2 regions of the Kitasatospora sp. NPDC058032 genome follow, and region 2 is predicted to be linked to the other one. Evidence: riboswitches for the same ligand, from Rfam matches in the RefSeq annotation. Region 2 holds a riboswitch; the other holds the start of a gene.

Region 1 (7,502 bases), on a different contig from region 2:
GCGAACCCGCTGGCAGGAGGCGGGGCAGAGCGGGAGCTTCGGCAAACGGTTCGCCGAGCTCATCGCCGCCGGCGAGGACGTCGACGGCGAGGCCCGGCTCGCCGACACGCTCCTGCGGCGCGGCGCCCGGGTGCTCGACGCCGGCGCCGGCATGGGCCGGGTGGCCGCGGCCCTCCTGCGCCGGGGGCACGACGTGGTGGCGATCGAGCCCGACGAGGCCCTGGTCCGGCAGGCCCGGGAGACCTACCCCGGGCTGCCGATCGAGGAACGCGACATTCTCGGCCTCGGTCCCGAGGACGGCCCGTTCGACCTGGTCGTCTGCGTGGGCAACGTCCTCGTCTACCTCGCCGAGGGCACGGAGCGCAGGGCGCTGGGCGCGATGCGCGACGTGCTCGGCGAGAACGGCCGGATCCTGGTCGGCTTCCACCTGCAGGACCCGCCGCCGCACGCCAGGAACTACACCGCGGCCGAGTTCGAGGCGGATCTGGCCGCCGCCGGACTGCGGGTCGACCTGCGAGCGGGCACCTACCAGCTGCATCCCGCGAACGACACCTACGGCGTCTGGGTCCTGAGCCGCGCCTAGGGTTCCCCCGTCTCCCGGGGCCGACCCCCCGGGAGACCTCCAGGACGACTCCCCCACCGCGACCACGCCCCCTCGCCGCCGGACGCCGGCGCCGCGTCCCGGCCAAGTGATCATCTATCGGACAGGCCACAACCGGCCGGCCATGGCCAGGCCGGCCTCGCAGTTGTCGATCGCCCGCTCGTCGCGGCTCTGCGGGGGCTGTTCCCGCAGTATCGCGAGGGCCTCGCGGAAGTAGGTGGTGGCGGCCTCGTACTGCTCGGTGAGCAGGCTCTGGTGGCCCAGGTTCCCGAGCACGTGGGCTTCGCCCGCGCGGTCGCCGACCGAGGCCAGCAGCGCGCGGGCCGTGCGCAGTTCGCCGAGGGCGGGTTCGTGCCGGCCCTGCGCGCTCAGGGCGGTGGCCAGGTCGTTGCGGGCATGGCCCTCGCCGCCGCGGTCACCGATCCGGCGGGCCGCCGCGACCGCCGACCGGTCCGCCACCATCCAGTCCGCCAGGTACGGGCCGGCCTGGAAGTGGCCCCAGAGCGCCACGGGCAGCTGCCAGGCGTGGCCGTCGAGGCCGTGCTCGGCGGCGTACCGGACGGTCTCCATCAGCTGGGGGTGCTCGCTCTCGCACCACTGCCGTGCCTCGGCCGGGGTGGTGAAGCCCGGCGGCTCGTACCAGGGGCCGACGGCGGTGAGCGGCAGGCGCCGACGCTGCGGGGTGAGCAGGCGGGCCGCCGCCTCCGCGTGGTGCAGGTACCAGGAGCAGAGGCGTTCCCGGGCGGCGGCGCGGTCGGCGGGGCCGGTTTCGGCGGTGGCGCGTTCGGCGGCGTAGCAGCGCAGCAGGTCGTGCAGGCGGTAGCGGTCCGGGCCGGCGGGGTTGAGCAGATGGGCGGCGGCGAGGTGTTCGAGCACCGGCCCGGTCGCGGCGGGGGCCGAGCCGGAGAGCGCGGCGGCCGCGGCCGTGCTGATGCGGCTGCCGGGGGCCAGACCCAGGAGTCGGAAGAGCCGCTGGGCGGTGGGTCGCAGGGCGCGGTAGGAGAGGTCGAAGGCGGCCCGGACGGCCGAGGTGGCGTCGCCGTCGATCTGGAGCGCGGTGAGGCGGTCCTCCGCGTCGCGCAGTTCGGCGGCGTGGTCCACCAGGGTGCGGTGGGGTCGTTCCGCGAGGCGGCCCGCGGCGATGCCGAGGGCGAGCGGCAGGTGACCGCAGGCGGCGGCGAGTTCGGCGGCGGCGCGGGGTTCGGCGCGGGTGCGGTCGACGCCGGTGATCCGGGCGAGCACTTCGACGGCTTCGGGCTGGGGCAGGACGTCGAGCACCAGCCGCCGGGCGCCGTCGCAGGCGGTGAGCCCGGCCAGCCCGTCCCGACTGGTCACCAGGGCCAGCGAGCCCGCCGAACCGGGCAGCAGCGGGCGGACCTGCTCGGCGTTGCGGGCGTTGTCGAGCAGTACCAGCACCCTGCGGTCGGCGAGCAGCGACCGGTACAGGGCGGCGCACTCGTCGATGGTGCCGGGTATCTGCTCGCGGTCGGTGCCGAGGGCCCGGAGGAAGCGGGCCAGCGCCTCGTACGGGGCCAGCGGCGGGCCGAAGGCGTACCCGCGCAGGTCGAGGTGGAGCTGACCGTCGGGGAAGCGCTCGCGGACCCGGTGCGCCCAGTGCACGGCGAGGGCGGTCTTGCCCGTCCCGGCGCCGCCGGTCACCACGCCGATGCCGGCGGCGACGACCGGGCCGGCCGGGTCGGCGAGGCCGTCCAGGACGGCGAGTTCCGCCCTCCGTCCGACGAAGGTGGCCAGCGCGGGCGGCAGTTGGGCGGGCCTGGGCACCTGCGGCCGGGTCCCGGGCGAGCGCACCGCCGGGGCGGGCCCGCCCTTCAGCAACTCCTGGTGCAGCACCTGGAGTTCCGGCCCGGGGTCGAGGCCGAGTTCGTCGGCCAGCTGTCGCGCGAACCGGCGGTAGGCGGCGAGCCCGTCGGCCTGTCGGCCCGCCCGGTGCAGGGCCCGGACGAGCTGTGTCACGAAGCGGTCCCGGAGCGGGTGTTCGGCGACCAGCGCGGTCAGCTCCGGGACGGTCTGCCGGTGCCGGCCGAGTTCGGCCTCCAGGTCCAGGCAGTTCTCCCAGGCGGTGAGCCGCAGTTCGTTCAGTGCCACCGAGCCGGCGGCCAGCAGGCTGCCGGACAGCCCGTCCAGCACCGGGCCGCGCCACAGGCCGAGCGCCGACCGGAACTCCTGGACGGCTGCGGCGGGTTCGCCGCGCTCGGCCAGCCGGCGCGCCACCGACACCCGGTGGGCGAAGGTCAGGGCGTCCACCGGGTGGCCGTCCGGTGCGATCCGGTAGCCGGGGCCGTCGGTGAGCAGCACCGGCGACCCGTCGTGCGCGGCGGCGAGCTTGCGCCGCAGCAGCCCGGCGAGGTTCCGCACCTGGCGGTGGGCCGTGGCGGGCGGTTCGTCGTCCCAGACCGCGTCGACCAGGCGGGCCACCGGGACGACGGCCCCGGCGTTCAGCAGCAGGGTGCCGAGCATCCGCTCCTGCTTGGCGCCTTCCGTCCGGGTCCGCCGACCGTCGTCGGCCCACACTTCCAGTGGCCCCAGGATCTTGAACTCCATGTGTCCCTCCCGTGGTTGGCCGACGTCGAGGCGACCCGGACACCTTCGAGGCTTGTGACCATTTCATGACGGACTCGTGTCGACTTTGTGCATCCGGTTGGGAGTCTTCTCTCACCGGCCCCGCTGGGCCGGCTCCCCCACACTCAAGGAGCAGTTGGATGAAGCGCATGAAGCAGGGCGCGGCCCTGGCCGTCGCACTCGGCCTGGCCCTCGTGCCCCTCTCGGCGAGCACCGCGCAGGCCGCCGGGCCGGCCACCCACAAGGGGATGACCTGGCAGGTGCTCGCGACGGGCCCGGACGGGACCGTCCAGGTCGGCGGCCCCCAGCACTCGACGCCGAGCGACCCGTACAACGGCGACACCCTGCCGTCCGTCTCGCTGCCGGTCCTCTGCATCAACGTGGACGACAGCCCGGCGCCGGACGGCATCAGCATCGGCTTCTACAGCGGCTGGTCCGGCGGCACCGTCGCGCTCAGCCAGCCGGTGAAGGGCTCGCGACTGAACAGCCAGGCCGCCGCGAACAGCGTCTGCCAGGCGTCCTTCGGCATCGGCTGGCGCCAGGCCGAGTTCCACGACGGCCGCTACGGCCCGAACCTGGAGTACGTCGGCGGGTGGAGCTTCTGGGCGTACGGCAACATCAGCCCCAACGCCCGCTTCTGGACCGCCATCAACGACCAGCAGGCCAACCCCTGGAACTGACGGCGGCGCGGTGGTGACGGCCGGGCGGGGCAGTGGGCAGTCCGCCCGGCGGTACCGCCTACGGTGCCGGTGCCGGTGCCGGTCCGGAGCCCTCGGGGCACGGCGTGAGGGCTCCCGTACGAGCGGCCCGGTCACCCTCGGGTGGCCGGGCCGTCCGGCGTTCGGGGTTCCTCGGCGGTACGGGAGGCAGGGCGGGGGTCTCGTCGGCCGGCGGGGACTCCGGGGTGAGGGGCGCGTGGCACGGGGCAGGAACTCCTCTGCCGGGAAGGTGTCATGGGTACGGGGGCGGACCCCGTCGCAGGGGCGGCGCCGGGACAGACCCTCCCATCCGGCGGCGACCGGTGGCATCCCAGGTTTGCAGGGGGCGCGACGCCTCTTCCCTGTGGTAGGAGGACGACCCGTTGCGGACCGCTCAACGACCAAGCCCCAGGTCAGTGACCTGGGGCCCGCGTGCTGTCCGGGCGCGTGCCGGGTTCCGGGGCGGGACCGGCCGGGTGGGGGCGTCAGGCCGGGGGACGGCCGAGTCCGGCGGTGTACGGGGCCGCGAGGAGCGCGACGAGTTCGCGGCGGCTGCGGACGCCGGTCTTGGTGAAGGCCGACTTCAGGTGGTCCTGGACGGTGGCCGGGCTCAGGAAGAGCCGGTGGGCTATGTCCCTGGTGCTCAGGCCCCGTACTGCCTGGAGCACCACCTCCTGCTCGCGGGGGGAGAACCGGTGTGCCAGCAGGGACAGCGGGATGACGTCGACCGGGCTCGCGGGTTGGGCGACCAGGGCGACGCTGCCCCGCGGGCTCCGGTCGAGCAGCGAGGCGCGGACCGCGAGCCACTGGCCGCTGGGACGGCGCAGCCGGGCCCAGGCGTGGGCGCCCGCGTTCGCGGAGGGCACGTGGGTGCGGGCCCGCTCCGAGAGGTAGACCAGCGCGGTCGGCACTCCGGCGGGGCGGTACTGCGGCTCGGAGAGTTCCTCGAACAGCTGCCGGGCCCCGGAGTCCGCGGAAGTGAGCTGACCGGTGGGGCCGATGACGGCGACCCCGAGCCAGTACGGTCCGTCCTGCGGGTCCGCTCGGACGTCCTGTCCGTCAGGGCCGCCCGCGGCGGGCAGCGCATAGTCGCGAAGGGCGGCGGCCACCGCCCGGGCGGCCCGTTCGGCCAGTCTCTGCTCGCGCGCGCCGAAGGGCGCCGAACCGGCCTCGCGCATCAAGGCGGCGGCTCCCCACCGTCCGCCGCCGACGTCGAAGTTCATCCGCAGCTCGTCGCCCAGTCCGAACTCGGCGAGCAGCTCCCGGTAGCGCACGCTGCGTTCGGGGCGGCCACCGGTGGCGCGGTGGACGGTCTCCACGACGCGTCCGGCGGCCCGGATGTCGACGAACCGGGTGGTGTCGTCGGACCACATCTCCAACCGGATGGCGTGCTCGAAGGCGGTCGGCTGCAGGCCCTCGGCAACGGTGGAGGTCAGGAAGCCGGTGACCGGATCGGCCCCGTGCAGGCAGCCCGCTTCGGATCCGAGAGCGGGCCCGAGGACGGTGAGGAGCTGCCGGAAGAACTGTTCGAGCGGAAGCTTCGCCGCCGCCAGATCGTCGATCTCTCCCATCATGCGGCGTTCCCTGTCGCGGAATGAGGTCATCTCTTTACCATAGGGCCGAAGTTGGCGTACTCCCCACAGTCCTGGGACGTCGCCGGTCGCCACCGACCGAGGAAGGGCGGCAGTCGCGCCAGGTGCCGGTCGGCACCGACCTGACCACGCCTGATACCTTGCAATCGCCATGGTGTTCGGGAAACCGGTCTGAGTCCGGTGCGGCCCTCGCCACTGTTGCCGCGGAGTATCGCGGCCCTCGCTGACCGGCTCCGCCAGCGGTCAGGACCACTGGGCGGGCTGGAAGAGCCGCCCGGGAAGGTCGGCTGCGGTGTGTCGATGCGGAAGCCAGGAGACCGGCCACGGCGCGACATGTTCCACGAGGGTTTTGGAGAACACGTGCCCAGCGCTCTGCCGCGCCCGTTCCGATCCATGCGTTCCGCACGCCCCGCAGGCCCGACGCGTGTCGGCCGGACGGTCGCGGCCGTCCTGTTCACCGGCGTGCTCAGCGCCTGCGCGGGCGCCCCCGCGCCCGTCGCGTCCAGTGCGACGACCGGAAGTGCCGAGCCGGTCAGCGTGGACAACTGCGGGACCACCGTGACGGTCGGCGCTCCGCCCGACCGGCTGGTGACGCTCAACCAGGGTGCCACCGAGGTGGCCCTGGCCCTCGGCCTGCAGTCCCGCATGGCCGGCACCGCCTATCTCGACGACGCCGTCCCGGAGAAGTGGAAGGCGGCCTACGACTCCGTTCCGGTGCTCTCCAAGGGCTATCCGACCAAGGAGAAGCTCCTCGCGGCCCGTCCCGGCTTCCTGTACGCCTCCTACTCCAGCGCGTTCACCGACAAGGTCGCGGGCACCCGGGAGGAGCTGCGCGGCCAGGGCATCCCGTCGTACCTGTCCCCGTTCGGCTGCTCGGACAAGAGCCAGGTGCCGCCGACGACCTGGCAGGCGATGTGGGGCGAACTGAACGACGTCGCCAAGGTCTTCGGCGTCGCGGAGCGGGCCACCGCGATCCAGCGCCAGCAGGAGCAGCAGCTGGCCCGGTTCACGGCGGCGGCCGCGGGCAAGGACCTGAAGATCCTCTGGTTCGACTCCGACACCAAGACGCCCTACGTCGGCGCCGGCCACGGCGGACCTCAGCTCGTGCTCGACGCCGTGGGCGCCCGCAACGTCTTCGGGGACCTGCCCGGCAGCTGGCAGAACGTGAGCTGGGAGAAGGTCGTCGCCGCGGACCCGGACGCCATCGTGCTCGCGGACGCCGACTCGGACACGGCCCAGTCCAAGATCGACTACCTGGAGAACGACCCGGTGCTGAGCAGGCTCACCGCCGTGCAGCGCAAGGCCTTCGTGGTGGTGCCGTTCTCGGAGTCGACCCCCGGCGTGCGGCTCGCCGACGGCGCCGCCCGGGTGTCCGAGGGGCTGGCCGAGCTGCGCCCGGGTTCATGACCACGGCAGCCCGCCCCGCCGTGCGGCCCGCCGGTCCGGGCCGCGCGGCGGCGGCCCTGGCCGTCGCCGCGGCCCTGCTGCTGACCACCGTGCTCCTCGGCCTGGCCGTGGGCTCGCACCACGAGCCGGTCCGGACGGTGATCGATGTCGTGGTGCGCCGCCTCGGGCTGGGAGACCCGCAGGTGACGCTGCTCGACGACCGGATCGTCTGGCAGCTGCGGCTGCCCCGGGTCCTGGGAGCGGCCGCCACCGGCGCCGGCCTCGCGGTCTGCGGCGCGGTGTTGCAGACGCTGACCGGCAACGACCTGGCCGATCCCTTCCTGCTCGGGATCTCGGACGGAGCCGCCGCCGGCGCGGTCACCGTGATCGTGCTCGGCGTCGGCGTGTCCGGCGCCGTGGGCACCGGCGCGGTGGCGACGGCGGCCTTCGCCGGTGCCCTGATCGCCGCCGTCGTCGTGCTGGCACTGGCCGGCGCGCGCACCCGGTCGCTGCCGACCACCCGGACCGTGCTCGCCGGCATCGCCGTGGGACAGATGTGCGGGGCCTACACCTCGTTCGTCGTGCTGGTCCTCGGGGACCGCAACGCGGCGCGCGGTGTCATGGAGTGGACGCTGGGCTCGGTCG
Region 2 (7,502 bases):
TACTGGGGCGTCGCCGTGCCGTGCAACCTGGAGCTGCTGTTCTCCCTCGCCCGGGCCGGCCACGGCGCCGGCGACCTGCCGGAGGCCCGCGTGATCATGCAGTGGAAGACGACGTTCATGGCCGTCTGGGAGCGGAGCATCGACGGCCTGGAGCCCTCCCCGGGGTTCAAGGAGGCACGCCGGTCGGTACTGAACCGCACGTTCGACCAGTTGGCCGAGGCCATCGCCCGGAACGCGGCGGCCGATCCGAGCGGGCCCGGCTCCCCGGAATAGGGGACCGCGGCTCCCTCGTTCCCAACAGTCGATCAGAAACACGGCGGACCGCGCTCTGTCGGCCCCGTGCCGCAGACCGAGGCCGAACACTCGGCAGACCTAAGGATGAGCCCCCATGACCGACCGGCCCCTGACCCTGATGGCCGTGCACGCCCACCCCGACGACGAGGCCACCGGCACGGGCGGTGTGCTCGCCCGCTACGCGGCCGAGGGCATCCGGACGGTGCTCGTCACCTGTACCGACGGCGCCTGCGGAGACGGCCCGGGAGGAGTCAAGCCCGGCGAGGCCGGACACGACCCGGCGGCCGTCGCCGCGATGCGCCGTCAGGAGCTGGAGGCCAGCTGCGAGGTCCTCAAGGTCGACCACCTCGAAATGCTCGACTACGCGGACTCCGGGATGATGGGCTGGGCCGCCAACGACGCGCCCGGCTCGTTCTGGACCACGCCGGTGGACGAGGCGGCCGCCCGCCTCGCCGAACTGATGCGGCGCTACCGGCCCGACGTCGTCGTGACCTACGACGAGAACGGCTTCTACGGCCACCCCGACCACATCCAGGCCAACCGCATCACGTCGCGGGCGCTGGAGCTGGCCGGCACGACGCCGAAGGTGTACTGGACGACGGCCCCCCGCTCGATGATGGCGCGGTTCGGGGAGGTCATGCGCGAGCTCGGCGCGGACTGGGAGGAGCCGGGTTCCGAGGAGCCGGGCTCCGGGGAGTCGGAGATGCCCGAGATCGGCCTCCCCGACGAGGAGATCACCACCTGGGTGGACACCACCGCGTTCGGCGGCCAGAAGTTCGACGCGCTGGCCGCGCACGCCAGCCAGGGCGAGAACATCTTCTTCCTGAAGATGGGCAAGGAGAAGTTCACCCAGCTGATGGGCGTGGAGACCTTCGTCCGGGTCCACGACACCACCGATGCGGAGCTCCCCGAGAACGACCTCTTCGCCGGCCTGCGCTGAGCAGCCCCCACCCGGCGGCGCGCCCCGCGCCGCAGACCGTGATGAGCCGTCGCCCGGCCGGGCGACGGCTCATCGGTCATCAACGGGGACCGGCCGGAGGAAGGATCGCTCCAGGTCAGAACCACCCCCTCGACCGTGCGGACCCGCCCTGTTGCGACGGGCACGCAACTGCACAGCCTTGTCGGCAGGAGGGCCCAGCCCCTACGGTGTTCCCCGCCGTGGTGCTCGGGAAGACCGGTGGCGGCCCGTCAGGGCCCAATCCGGCGCGGCCCTCGCCACTGTGAAGGGAAGTACCCCCGACGTGCCCGCGACCGACGCGGGCAGTCACCGGTGCCGTACGGCACACGGGAAGACGAGTCAGGGGTGCGCTCCGCCCTGCCCGGACGCGGGTGCGGCGGTACACCCGAAGCCAGGAGACCGGCCACGGCGCGCGCAGTACCCCCCGGCCCCGCCCGGGGGTGCCCCCCATCGAGGAGCTGGAGAGGCCGCCCGTCATGACCCTCACCGACGACACGTCGTCATCGACCCTGCCCAGGGCCCCGCGCTGGCAGCGCGGGGACACCGTCCGCACCGGCGGCCTGCTGGCCGTCATCGCCGCCATGCACGTCGTCGCCTTCGGCACGCTGTTCCTGCTGGTCGCCCCGGAGAAGTACGAGGTCGGCACCCAGGTGTTCGGCGTCGGCCTGGGCATCACCGCCTACACCCTCGGCATGCGGCACGCCTTCGACGCCGACCACATCGCCGCCATCGACAACACCACCCGCAAGCTGATGGCCGACGGCCAGCGCCCGATCTCGGTCGGCTTCTGGTTCGCGCTCGGCCACTCCAGCATCGTCCTGGCGATGGCCGCCCTGGTCGCCGGCGGTGCCCGGTTCGCCGGCACGCTGGTCGACGACCAGTCCACCGTCCGCGGCGTCCTGGGCGTCATCGGCACCGGTGTCTCCGGCACCTTCCTGTACCTGATCGCCGCCCTCAACCTGTTCGCCCTGGCCGGGATCCACAAGGTCTACAAGGCCATGCGGGCCGGGCAGTTCGACGAGCGCCAGCTGGAGAAGCACCTCGACGAGCGCGGCTTCATGAACCGCTTCCTCGGCCGCCTCACCAAGTCCATCACCCGCCCCGGCCAGATGTACCCGCTCGGTGTGCTCTTCGGCCTCGGCTTCGACACCGCCACCGAGGTCACCCTGATGGTGATGGCCGGCTCCGGCGCCGCCTCGGGGCTGCCCTGGTACGCGATCCTCTGCCTGCCGCTGCTCTTCGCCTGCGGCATGAGCCTGTTCGACACCCTCGACGGCACCTTCATGAACTTCGCCTACCACTGGGCGTTCTCCAACCCGGTCCGCAAGGTCTACTACAACCTCACGATCACCGGCCTGTCGATCGCCGTCGCCTTCCTGATCGGCACCATCGAGCTCGTCGGCGTGCTGCACGAGAAGCTCGACCTCACCGACCCCGTCACCACCTGGATCGCCGACATCAGTCTCGACAACGTCGGCTACGTCATCGTCGGCCTGTTCGTCGTCGTCTGGGCCTGCGCCCTCGGCTACTGGCGGCTCGGCAACGTCGAGCAGCGCTGGAGCGCCCGGGTGGAGAAGACCGGCTGACGCCCCTCCGGACCGCGCCGCCGCGCCGGCGCGCGCCGCATCCCGACCGGGGCCCGGCACGGCCCCGGTCGGAGCGGACCCGATCAGAACCTGCGCGCCTCGGTGACCTGGTTCAGATGGATGAGGACGTCGTAGGCCCGGCCGATCGCGAGCCGCGGCAGGGGGTCCTTGACGAAGATCGTGCCGGCGTCGTAGGTGGGCCGGCTGACGTCCAGCCAGTCCCGGGCCGCCCGGGGAGCGGTGCGCAGGTCGACGTAGTAGTCCCGGTAGCGGACCCGGTCGAGGGTGTACTCGTTCATGTCCGGAGTGGCCGCCGGGACGGTGACGGACTTCCAGCCGCCGGTCAGGACCGCGTCGGTGGTGAGGAAGGAGCCGCTGTCGAAGGTGAAGCCGATGGCCACGTAGTCGCGGCCGTAGGTGTCGCGCAGCTGGGAGCCCTGCGGCTCGGGGTACAGGAAGGTGTCGGTGGACAGGTAGCCGGCGTGGCCGTTGTGCGCCGACATCAGCACCTTGCCGCCGGTGCGGCGCTGCCACCAGGCGGTGTTCTCGGCCATCGCCCGGTCGCGCAGCTGCTCCGAGGCCGCGACGGAGGCCGGGTCGCCGAGGTCGAAGGTGGCGAAGGCGAAGGTCTGGGCGATGTTGCGGGCGTGCTGCACGGCCCACTCGTACGCGTCGTCGCCGGGGGTGCCGCTCGCGGTGACCAGGTCGAGCGCCTGCCGGGCCGTGGCGGCGTTCGCCCGGCGCTCGGCGACCGGCCTGCCGATGTAGGCGAAGAGGTCGTCCAGGGGCCGCAGGCCGGCGTAGAGCCCGTCGAGCTGCGGGAGAGCGGCAGGCCTGGCCTGCCGCACGTAGGAGGTGACCCGGTCGAAGGCCGGGTCGCCGAGCCTCGGGAGGCCGAGGTCGTCACCCACGAAGTGGACCGGGTTCTTCGGGTGGCTCCGGTTGTGGGCCCGCATCCAGGCGATCAGGTCGGCGAACTCCTCGCGCTCCCACGGGCTGCCGCCCAGGACCTCCTTGACGAGCTGCCGGGCGTCTCCCGGCCCGCCCTGGACGTACTCGTCGATCTGCAGACCGCTGGTCCAGCTGGTCTCCAGGGCGAAGCTGGTGAAGCCCTTCTCCTCGACCAGGTAGCGGAAGAGCCGCTGCTTCATCGCGAAGAACTCGTGCGAGCCGTGGGTGGCCTCGCCGAGGCCGACCACCTTGGCGTCGCCGATCATCGCGCCCAGCGCGTTCAGGTCGGCGGTGCGGCCGCCGGCTTCCGTGGTGCGCAGCGGCTGGGCGACGCTCTCCAGAGCGCGCACGACCTCGGCCCGGCGGGCGTACTCGGCGTTCACCTCCGCCGTGGCCGCCGGTCCCACCGGGGCGGCGACCGCCGCCACCGGGGCCGGCACGGCCACTGCCGCCACTACCGCCACTGCCGCCACCGCCGTCGCCGCCGCCGCCAGCAGTCCGCGCCGCCCGATCCGCTTGCTGTCCGTCATCGTTCCGGTTCACTCCTCGACTCGGCCTGAACGCCGTCGACCTCGGCGTTTCGGTGAGTCGATCCTGACTTCGGCGGCGACGGCGGCGCACTGGGGACGGCCTCCGGCCTTCCTGGGGGCAACCCCCCGGCGGAATTCGGTGGGCGTCCCCCCGCCCGCCGGGGGGCCGCCGTCCGTTACCGGGTGCGCAGGGCCCGCTCGCACTCGCGGCAGCGCTGCTCGGCGAGGGTCGGCGGGTACCAGGGTTCGCCCAGGCCGGGCCGGAAGTGGGCGTGCTCCATGTCCCCGGTGTCCCGGCCGCACAGGGTGCGGGGCAGCGGGTCCTCGGGCACGTCCGGGTCGGAGCCGGCGGCGTGCACGGCCGCGACGGCGGGCTCGACCCCGTCGGGGCCGAGGACCCGGGCGGGTTCCAGCTCGTAGAGGACGACGATCGAGGCCATGGCACGAGGATCGGCCGCCCGGGCCGCCGGGACACCCCGGGGTGGGCTGTTCGGGGGCCGGGGACCGTTCGAGGGCGCGCCCAGCGGGGTCGGAAGCGGCGCGAAGGGCGCGAAACGGGACCAATGGCACGATCCGTCCGGGACCTCCGGACCGGGATCAGGTCCCGGTGGACCGATCCGCGGCCGTGCCGGACGGGGCAGTGTGGTGATCACGGCGCAGGGCGTGCCGGGCCGACGGGGTGTCACCCGTTCGGACCAGCCGCGTTGCCGCCGGAAGCGCCGTTGGCCAGCGTGGGCGAGGTCTGCCGGCGCGCCGACGGCTGATCCACCGATCGAAGGAGTGCACGTGTACTGGAGCAGCGGGAACTACGAGGCGTTCGCCAAGCCGCGCAAGCCCGAGCGGGCCGACCGGGCGAGCGCCTGGTTCGTCGGTTCGGGCCTGGCGTCGCTCGCGGGGGCGGCGTTCCTGGTACGCGATGCGCAGGTGCCCGGCGAGCGGATCACCGTCCTGGAGCGGCTGCGGCTGCCTGGCGGTGCGCTGGACGGCATCAAGGAGCCGGAGAAGGGCTTCGTGGTGCGCGGCGGCCGCGAGCTGGAGGACCACATGGAGTGTCTGTGGGACCTCTTCCGCTCGGTGCCCTCGCTGGAGGTCGAGGGCGCCTCGGTGCTCGACGAGTTCTACTGGCTGAACAAGGACGACCCGAACTTCTCGCTCCAGCGGGTCACCGAGCAGCGCGGCCGGGACGCCCGCACCGACGGCCTGTTCGCGCTGAACGACCGGGCGCAGAAGGACCTGGTGCGGATCTTCCTGGCCACCCGCGAGGAGCTGGAGGGCAAGCGGATCGACGAGGTCTTCGGCCGTGACTTCCTGGACAGCAACTTCTGGCTGTACTGGCGGACCATGTTCGCCTTCGAGGAGTGGCACGGCGCCCTGGAGATGAAGCTCTACCTGCACCGCTTCGTCCACCACGTCGGCGGCCTGCCGGACCTCTCGGCGCTGAAGTTCACCAAGTACAACCAGTACGAGTCGATGGTGCTGCCGCTGACCCGCTGGCTGATGGACCAGGGCGTGACCTTCCGCTTCGACACCGAGGTCACCGACATCGACTTCGACCTCACGCCCGGCCGCAAGCGGGCCACCCGGATCCACTGGACCGAGGCCGGGAAGCCCGGCGGCGTCGAACTCGGCGAGGACGACCTGGTGTTCACCACCATCGGCTCGCTCACCGAGAACTCGGACAACGGCGACCAGCACACCCCGGCCCGGCTGGACGACGGCCCGGCACCGGCCTGGGACCTGTGGCGGCGGATCGCCGCCAAGGACCCGGAGTTCGGCCGCCCCGAGGTGTTCTGCGGCAACATCGCGCAGAGCAAGTGGGAGTCGGCCACCGTCACCACCCTGGACCCGCGCATCCCCCGGTACATCCAGCAGGTCGCCAAGCGCGACCCGTTCAGCGGCGGCGTGGTCACCGGCGGCATCGTCACCGCCCGTGACTCCTCCTGGCTGCTGAGCTGGACGGTCAACCGGCAGCCGCACTTCAAGCAGCAGCCGGCCGACCAGATCGTGGTCTGGCTGTACTCGCTCTTCGTCGACCGGCCGGGCGACTACGTCCGCAAGCCGATGGCGGAGTGCACCGGCGAGGAGATCACCCAGGAGTGGCTGTACCACCTGGGCGTCCCGGAGGCGGAGATCCCCGAGCTGGCCGCCGAGGCCGCCCGCTGCGTGCCGGTGATGATGCCGTACGTCACCTCGTTCTTCCTGCCGCGCAAGGCCGGCGACCGGCCGCAGGTGGTGCCGGAGGGGGCGGTGAACTTCGCGTTCATCGGCCAGTTCGCGGAGACCGGGCGGGACTGCATCTTCACCACCGAGTACTCGGTGCGCACCGGCATGGAGGCGGCCTACCGGCTGATGGACGTCGAGCGCGGGGTGCCCGAGGTCTTCAACTCCACCTATGACGTGCGCAAGCTGCTCGCCGCGACCAGCAGGCTGCGGGACGGCGCCGAACTGAACCTGCCCGGCCCGGAGTTCCTGCGCAAGCGGCTGCTGCACCGGCTGGAGGCGACCGAGGTGGGCGCCCTGATGGAGGAGTTCGGGCTGATCGACGAAGGGCGGTAGCGGCACGCGCCGGCGGGTCCGCGGACCGGGAACGGTCCGCGGACCCGCTACGCGATCCGCCGGTCCGGCGCCGAGGCGTCGGTGAACAGCACGCGCCGCTCCTCCTCGGTGAGTCCGCCCCACACCCCGTAGGGCTCCCGGGTGGCGAGCGCGTACCGGCGGCACGGCACCCGCACCGGGCAGCGGGCGCAGACCGACTTCGCGTTCTGCTCGCGCTCCTTCGCGGCGGCGCCGCGCTCGTTGACCGGATGGAAGAAGATGCCGCTGTCGACGGTGCGGCAGGCTCCCTCCAGCTGCCAGTTCCGGTGCTGCTCGGCGGCTCCGGGGAGGCGGGGGATGTCGGTCACGGCGGCCCTTTCCTGACGCGGGACGGTGGTCGGTTTCGCCCGCCCGTCTAACCCCGATCCGGCCCTTCATGCCTGCCGGACCGCGGACCCGCCGGTCCGCCGGAGAGCAGGGCGCCGATGCAGCGGTCCCAGTCGATGCGCCCCGACTCGGCCCCGACCGGGACCGCCCGCCCGGTGGCCCGCAGGAAGCGGGCGAGCGGGCGCACCGGGGTGTTCAGGAGCGCCACGCCGTCCGGGCCGCCGAGCGCGACGAAGACGTGCTCGCCGGTGCCGCCGGGCT

Evidence for each region. Region 2 has a riboswitch for cobalamin ahead of ACFVUH_RS21950 (HoxN/HupN/NixA family nickel/cobalt transporter). Riboswitches for the same ligand answer to the same signal wherever they lie in the genome.
Region 1: linked by a shared signal. The riboswitch ahead of ACFVUH_RS13500 (ABC transporter substrate-binding protein) and the one ahead of ACFVUH_RS21950 (HoxN/HupN/NixA family nickel/cobalt transporter) in region 2 are both predicted to bind cobalamin.

What each region holds. Positions count from the first base shown of each region.
Region 1 is NZ_JBHVRK010000006.1:368,342-375,843, reverse strand. Features, by position in the region: gene ACFVUH_RS13520 (class I SAM-dependent methyltransferase) at 1-583, shown strand, start outside; gene ACFVUH_RS13515 (BTAD domain-containing putative transcriptional regulator) at 698-3,163, opposite strand; gene ACFVUH_RS13510 (hypothetical protein) at 3,322-3,861, shown strand; gene ACFVUH_RS13505 (LuxR C-terminal-related transcriptional regulator) at 4,365-5,483, opposite strand; cobalamin riboswitch at 5,607-5,812, shown strand; gene ACFVUH_RS13500 (ABC transporter substrate-binding protein) at 5,865-6,878, shown strand; gene ACFVUH_RS13495 (FecCD family ABC transporter permease) at 6,875-7,502, shown strand, end outside.
Region 2 is NZ_JBHVRK010000013.1:176,422-183,923, reverse strand. Features, by position in the region: gene ACFVUH_RS21960 (DUF4259 domain-containing protein) at 1-273, shown strand, start outside; gene ACFVUH_RS21955 (PIG-L family deacetylase) at 389-1,234, shown strand; cobalamin riboswitch at 1,437-1,675, shown strand; gene ACFVUH_RS21950 (HoxN/HupN/NixA family nickel/cobalt transporter) at 1,729-2,838, shown strand; gene ACFVUH_RS21945 (erythromycin esterase family protein) at 2,922-4,319, opposite strand; gene ACFVUH_RS21940 (hypothetical protein) at 4,496-4,759, opposite strand; gene ACFVUH_RS21935 (oleate hydratase) at 5,106-6,875, shown strand; gene ACFVUH_RS21930 (WhiB family transcriptional regulator) at 6,923-7,222, opposite strand; gene ACFVUH_RS21925 (SsgA family sporulation/cell division regulator) at 7,270-7,502, opposite strand, start outside.